DNA from 3 places in the Streptomyces sp. NPDC037013 genome. Region 2 is predicted to be linked to each of the others. Evidence: riboswitches for the same ligand, from Rfam matches in the RefSeq annotation. Region 2 holds a riboswitch; each other region holds the start of a gene.
The links. Region 2 has a riboswitch for cobalamin ahead of ACZ7DY_RS18540 (energy-coupling factor ABC transporter permease). Riboswitches for the same ligand answer to the same signal wherever they lie in the genome.
Positions count from the first base shown of each region.

Region 1: it holds a riboswitch for cobalamin, as region 2 does, so the genes downstream of both, ACZ7DY_RS30900 (cobalamin biosynthesis protein) here and ACZ7DY_RS18540 (energy-coupling factor ABC transporter permease) in region 2, are expected to answer to the same signal.
Region 3: it holds a riboswitch for cobalamin, as region 2 does, so the genes downstream of both, ACZ7DY_RS08840 (ribonucleoside-diphosphate reductase subunit alpha) here and ACZ7DY_RS18540 (energy-coupling factor ABC transporter permease) in region 2, are expected to answer to the same signal.

Region 1 is NZ_JBVJRV010000009.1:73,213-75,402, forward strand. It holds gene ACZ7DY_RS30890 (inorganic phosphate transporter) at 1-443, shown strand, start outside; gene ACZ7DY_RS30895 (hypothetical protein) at 456-680, shown strand; cobalamin riboswitch at 806-947, shown strand; gene ACZ7DY_RS30900 (cobalamin biosynthesis protein) at 1,057-2,028, shown strand; gene ACZ7DY_RS30905 (cobyric acid synthase) at 2,025-2,190, shown strand, end outside.
Region 2 is NZ_JBVJRV010000004.1:880,322-882,511, forward strand. It holds gene ACZ7DY_RS18535 (PTS ascorbate transporter subunit IIC) at 1-929, shown strand, start outside; cobalamin riboswitch at 1,039-1,222, shown strand; gene ACZ7DY_RS18540 (energy-coupling factor ABC transporter permease) at 1,253-1,963, shown strand; gene ACZ7DY_RS18545 (energy-coupling factor ABC transporter substrate-binding protein) at 1,963-2,190, shown strand, end outside.
Region 3 is NZ_JBVJRV010000002.1:840,887-843,076, reverse strand. It holds gene mctP (monocarboxylate uptake permease MctP) at 1-159, shown strand, start outside; gene ACZ7DY_RS08845 (GNAT family N-acetyltransferase) at 245-748, shown strand; cobalamin riboswitch at 810-932, shown strand; gene ACZ7DY_RS08840 (ribonucleoside-diphosphate reductase subunit alpha) at 1,064-2,190, shown strand, end outside.

The DNA of each region.
Region 1 (2,190 bases), on a different contig from region 2:
CCGTGATGGGCGCGGGCCTCGGCCGCAAGGGCGGCGTGGTCCGCTGGTCGACCGCGACCCGGATGTTCGTCGCGTGGGGCCTGACCCTGCCGGCGGCCGGTCTGGTCGGCGCGGGCGCCGAGTTCCTCACCAAGCAGGGCCCCTGGGGCATCACGGCCACCGCGGCGCTCCTCATCGCCGGCTCGGGCGTGATCTGGTTCCTCTCCCGCCGCAACGCCGTCGACCACACCAACGTCACGGACGACGAGACCCGCCACGACGGCATCCCGGCCGCCGAGCCCGCGGGCGTCGTGACCACCGCGATCGCCGCCGTCACCCCGCCTCCCGCGGGCGCGCCGGCCGCCTCCTCTCTCCGGGAGGAGCCCGTCAAGGCCACCCTGTCGGCCCCGACCACCACCACGACCGGCGCCATGGCGGACCCCGCCCGGCCCGCGACCGTGTAAGGACAGACCAGCATGAGCATCGACTGGGCAGCCCTCGGCTCCGTCTTCGGAGTCAGCCTCGCGGTGACCGTGGCCCTGGTGGGCCTGTTCACCCTCGGCATCGTCGGCCTCTCCAAGCAGGAGTCGGCGGCCGCCTCCACCGGTGGCTCCGCGGCCCTGGCCCGCACCGGCGCCTACGCCTGCTTCGCGCTGTGCGCCGCGGCGGTGGCGTACGGCATCTATCTGATCGTCGCCTGACGGCACGGCCGTCATCCGACGGCGGCGTTCCCGGGTGGGGCGCGGAGCGGTCACACGCTCCGCGCCCCACTCGTGCGTGTGGGCCCCAACACACTCTCCCGCCGCAGGTCAACGGCGAGTTGACGGGCCTTCGCGAGGCGTGGTGGACTGCCGGGGCCAACCACGGCGGCAGAAGAGGAAGCCGGTGCGAATCCGGCGCGGTCCCGCCACTGTCACCGGGGAGCCACTCCCCGCGAGCCAGGAACTCTCGCCGCCGATCACGTCGAACCAGGGCGCGGACACCCTGAGTGAGGACATATCGCCATGCCCGGCCGCCCGGTGCCGCCCTCCCCCCTGAGTACGAGTCCTCTCCTCAGCGCAGCGGCGGGCTGAGCCCATGAGTGCCGATCGCGACTTCGCGTACGGCGCCGCCGCCGGCCTCCTCGGTGACCTGCTGCTCGGCGATCCCCGCCGGGGCCATCCGGTCGCCGCGTTCGGCCGTGCCGCGGGCGCCGTCGAGCGGCTGCTGTGGCGCGACCACCGCGGGTGGGGTGCGCTGCACGCCGTGGTCTGCGCCGGTGGCGCGGCCGGCGCCGCCGCCCTAGCCGCCACCGCCGTACGCCGCTCACGCACCGGATCCGTCGCGCTGACCGCCGCCGCCACCTGGGCCGTCGTCGGCGGCACCTCGCTCACCCGGGAGGCCCGGGCCATCGGCGGGGCGCTCGCGGCCGGGGACATCGAGGTGGCGCGGGAGCGGCTGCCGCACCTGTGCGGGCGGGACCCGCAGGCGCTGGACGCCGACGGGATCGCGCGGGCGGTCGTGGAGTCCGTCGCCGAGAACACCTCCGACGCCGTGGTCGGGGCGCTCGTCTGGGGTGCGCTGGGCGGGGTCCCCGGGCTCGTCGCCTTCCGTGCCGTCAACACGCTGGACGCGATGGTGGGGCACAAGTCGCCCAGGTATCTGCGGTACGGGTGGGCCTCCGCCCGGCTCGACGACGTCTTCGGGTGGCCCGGCGCACGGCTGACCGCGGGACTCGCCGCGCTCGCCGGGGATTCGCCGCGCGGCGCCCTGCGGGCCTGGCGCGCGGACGCCGGCCACCACCCGAGCCCGAACGCGGGCCCCGTCGAGGCCGCCTTCGCCGGCGCGTTGGGCGTACGGCTCGGGGGGACGCTCTCGTATGCGGGCCGGGTCGAGCACCGTCCCGTGCTGAACACCCGGGGGCGCCAGGTCCGGGTGGCGGACATCGAACGGGCCGCCACGCTGTCCCGTCGCGTCGGCGTGCTCGCCCTCGGTGCCGTGGTGACCACCCGCTGGGCGCTGCGGTCGGCAAGGCCACCGCGGTCGGCAACGTCAGGGAGAAACTCATGAGCGGTGGACTGCTCGTCGCGGGAACCACCTCGGACGCGGGCAAGAGCGTCGTCACCGCCGGCATCTGCCGGTGGCTGAGCCGCAAGGGGGTGTCCGTCGCGCCGTTCAAGGCGCAGAACATGTCCCTCAACTCCTTCGTCACCCGCGAGGGCGCGGAGATCG
Region 2 (2,190 bases):
TGAACCTCCCCGAAGGCCTGCGTTTCCTGCGCGACTCGATGGTGGCGACCGCCCTGTCGATGGTCCTGATCTACCTGATCATGTCGCTGGTCTTCCTCGGCAAGGCGGGCAAGGAGGCGGCGTTCAAGGCCTTCGGCGAGGACGGCGCGCCGGGCGCGAGCGGCGTCGGCGACTACGTCATGCAGTCGGTCATGCAGGGCCTGCAGTTCGGCATCGCCGTCGCCGTGATCCTCTTCGGCGTCCGCACGATCCTCGGCGAACTCGTCCCGGCCTTCCAGGGCATCGCCCGGAAACTGGTGCCCGGCGCGGTGCCCTCCCTCGACGCGCCCATTGTCTTCCCCTATGCACAGAACGCCGTCCTGGTCGGCTTCGTCTCCAGCTTCGCCGGCGGCCTCGCAGGGCTCGGCCTGCTCGCCTGGATCTTCCATCCGGCCTTCGGGCTCGCCCTCGTCCTGCCCGGCCTCGTCCCGCACTTCTTCACCGGTGGTGCGGCGGGCGTCTACGGCAACGCGACCGGCGGCCGGCGCGGCGCCGCCGCGGGCGCCTTCGTCAACGGCCTCCTCATCACCTTCCTGCCCGCCCTGCTCCTGAAGGTCCTCGGCGCCTTCGGCAAGGAGAACACCACCTTCGGCGACGCCGATTTCGGCTGGTTCGGCACCCTCATCGGCCATGCGGCCAAGACGGGCGAAACCACTGGAATCCTCCTGATGCTGCTGATCGGCGCCGCCCTCCTGCTCGGCGCCGTGGTCTTCCAGAAGCGGGTCGTGGAGACCGGCTGGGACCCCGGAGCCCATCGCGACGCCCTGCTCCCCGCCGAGGGTGCCCACACTCCGCCGACAGCCCCCGGTTCCGCCGGACGACCGGTCGCGTATGCGAAGATCCGGCCACCGCGCGGCGCGCCCAAGCCGCCCCCGCCGCCGCCCCGGTGACCCCACCAGCCACACATAGCCCCTGAACAGGGGCGTACGCGGTGGTACGCGCGCACACGTACGACACCACCGCACCCCGCGCACAAGTTGTCAGCGGATCAGTTGCGCACTAATGTCGCCACGCCTTGGTGCACGGGAAATCCGGTGTGATGCCGGTGCGGCCCTCGCCACTGTGATCGGGAAGTCCGGCTCCAGCCCTCGCGGCAGCCACTGGGTGCACACGCACCCGGGAAGGCGGAGTCCGGTCGGTACGACCCGTCAGCCAGGAGACCGGCCAAGGCGCGTTGTCCATCCACGAGGTGCTGGAGAGGGTCTGCCGAGCCATGCACATAGCCGAGGGTTTCCTCCCACCGGCGCACGCGATCGCCTGGGGCGTAGCGTCCGCGCCGTTCGTCGTCCACGGAGTCCGCTCCCTGACCCGTGAAGTCAAGGAACACCCGGAGAGCACCCTGCTCCTCGGCGCCTCCGGGGCCTTCACATTCGTCCTTTCCGCCCTGAAGATCCCGTCCGTGACGGGCAGTTGCTCGCACCCGACGGGCACCGGCCTCGGAGCGATCCTGTTCCGGCCGCCGATCATGACGGTGCTCGGCACCATCACCCTGCTCTTCCAGGCGCTGCTGCTCGCCCACGGCGGACTCACCACCCTGGGCGCCAACGTCTTCTCGATGGCGATCGTCGGACCCTGGGCCGGATACGCGGTCTACCGGCTCCTCAAGCGGTTCGACGTGCCGCTCATGGCCGCCGTCTTCTTCGGGGCCTTCGTCGCCGACCTGTCCACGTACTGCGTCACCAGCGTCCAGCTGGCGCTGGCCTTCCCCGACCCGAGCAGCGGTTTCCTCGGCGCGCTGGGGAAGTTCGGCGGCATCTTCGCCGTCACGCAGGTCCCGCTCGCGGTCAGCGAGGGGCTCCTCACCGTCCTGGTGATGCGGCTGCTCGTGCAGTCCAGCAAGGGTGAGCTCACCCGGCTCGGCGTGCTCCTGCAGAGCAAGCAGGCCGGGACGACGACCAAGACGGAGACGGGGGCCAGCGCCTGATGAGCCGGAACGCGAAGATCAACACCCTGCTGCTCGTCATCGTCGCCGCGCTCGCGGTGCTGCCCCTCGCCCTGGGGCTCGGAGACGACAAGAAGGAGCCGTTCACCGGCTCCGACGCACAGGCCGAGACGGCGATCACCGAGAACGAACCGGACTACAAGCCCTGGTTCTCGCCGCTGTACGAACCCCCTTCGGGGGAGATCGAATCGGCCCTCTTCGCCCTGCAG
Region 3 (2,190 bases), on a different contig from region 2:
CTGAACGTGCTCGTGACCGTGGTCCTCACCTTCGTCCTGAAGGCGCTGAAGGCCCCCGAGGGCGTCGACGAGACGTCCCCGGAGGACTACACGGCGGACGCCGGCGACCCCGGTGTCGTACAGGAGCTGCCGAAGGCCACCGCGGGCTCCGGGCACTGACCCGCCCCCACAACCGCACCGCATCCGACAAGGGCCGCCGGAAAACCGGCGGCCCTTCGTCGTCTCCTGTTGCACACTGCGGCGCATGGACATCACGATCAGGCGGGCGAGGCCCGAGGAGTACGGGGCCGTGGGCGACCTCACCGCGCAGGCCTATCTCGACGACGGACACCTGGACTTCGGGACCGAGGACCCCTACCTGCCCGTGCTGCGGGACGTGGCCGGACGCGCGGCGCACGCCGAGATCCTGGTCGCCGTTGCGGACGACATGGCCGGGGAGCTGCTCGGCGGCGTGACCTTCGTGCCGGACGGCGGGCCCCTGGCGGACATCGCGCGGGACGGCGAGACCGAGATCCGCATGCTGGCGGTCGCGCACGCGGCGCGCGGCCGGGGCGTCGGCGAGCTCCTGGTGCGCTCGTGCGTCCAGCGGTCCAGGAACGCGGGCCGGAGCCGGCTCGTGCTCTCCTCCTCGCCCTCCATGCGCACCGCCCACCGGCTCTACGAACGCCTCGGCTTCCTGCGGACCCCGGAGCGCGACTGGTGCCCCCTCCCCGACCTGCCGCTGCGCACCTACGCCTTGACGCTCTAGACCCCACCTCCCTGACCCGACACAAGATGTGGGCCTGCTCCCGAAGCGCGACACAAGATGTATGCTCGTGCTCGCTGTCGCCGCAGGGGAATCCGGTGCAAGTCCGGAACTGTCCCGCAACGGTGGACGTGTACGCATTTGTCGTACGCGGAGTCCGAAGACCTGCCGGCAGCGCACCCGTGCCGTCCGGCCCGGGTGCCGACCGTCCGGGCCTCGTGGAATGGGCCGGTGGACGCGGTACGCCGCCCTGCCCGGGTGCGCCCGTGTGTGCCGACCCCTCCCCCAGGCCCAGAGCCGAGCGAGGGAGAGCTCCACGTGACCATCGCGCCTGCCGAACCTGCGTCAGCGCCGTCACCGACGACCGCCGAGGGCGCCGACGCGCCGGGGACCGCGCTGCTGCGCACCCTGACCGACCTCACCGCCGACCTCCCCGACGCCGACCCCGGGCGGGTCGCCGCCGCCGCGCTGCGGGGCCGGTCGGCGCGGGCCGACGAGGCGGAGCTGCGGACGCTCGCGACGGAGGCGGCCGCGGGGCTCATCTCCGAGGACCCGGCCTACTCCAAGCTCGCCGCCCGGCTGCTCTCCCTCTCCATCGCCGCCGAGGCCGCCACCCAGGGCGTGCGTTCCTTCACCGAGTCGATCGCGGTCGGCCGGCGCGAGGGCCTGATCGCCGACCGCACCGCCGCCTTCGTGACCTCGCACGCGGCCCGGCTCGACGCGCTCGTGGAGACCGCGCTCGCCGACGGCGCCGACTTCCGCTTCGGCTACTTCGGCCTGCGCACGCTGCACAGCCGCTATCTGCTGCGTCACCCCATCACCCGCCAGGTCATCGAGACCCCGCAGCACTTCATGCTGCGCGTCGCGAGCGGCCTGGCCGAGGACGACAGCACCCGCGCGCTCGACGAAGTCGCCGCGCTGTACGGCCTGATGAGCCGCCTGGACTACCTGCCGTCCTCGCCGACGCTCTTCAACTCCGGCACCCGCCACCCCCAGATGTCGTCCTGCTACCTCCTCGACTCCCCGCTGGACGAGCTGGACTCGATCTACGACCGCTACCACCAGGTGGCGCGGCTCTCCAAGCACGCGGGCGGCATCGGACTCTCGTACTCGCGCATCCGCTCCCGGGGCTCGCTGATCCGCGGCACCAACGGGCACTCCAACGGCATCGTGCCGTTCCTGAAGACGCTGGACGCCTCGGTCGCCGCGGTCAACCAGGGCGGGCGCCGCAAGGGCGCGGCCGCGGTCTACCTGGAGACCTGGCACTTCGACATCGAGGAGTTCCTGGAGCTGCGCGACAACACCGGTGAGGACGCGCGCCGCACCCACAACCTCAACCTCGCGCACTGGATCCCGGACGAGTTCATGCGCCGGGTCGCCGCCGACCAGGAGTGGTCGCTCTTCTCGCCCTCGGACGTGCCCGACCTGGTCGACCTGTGGGGCGA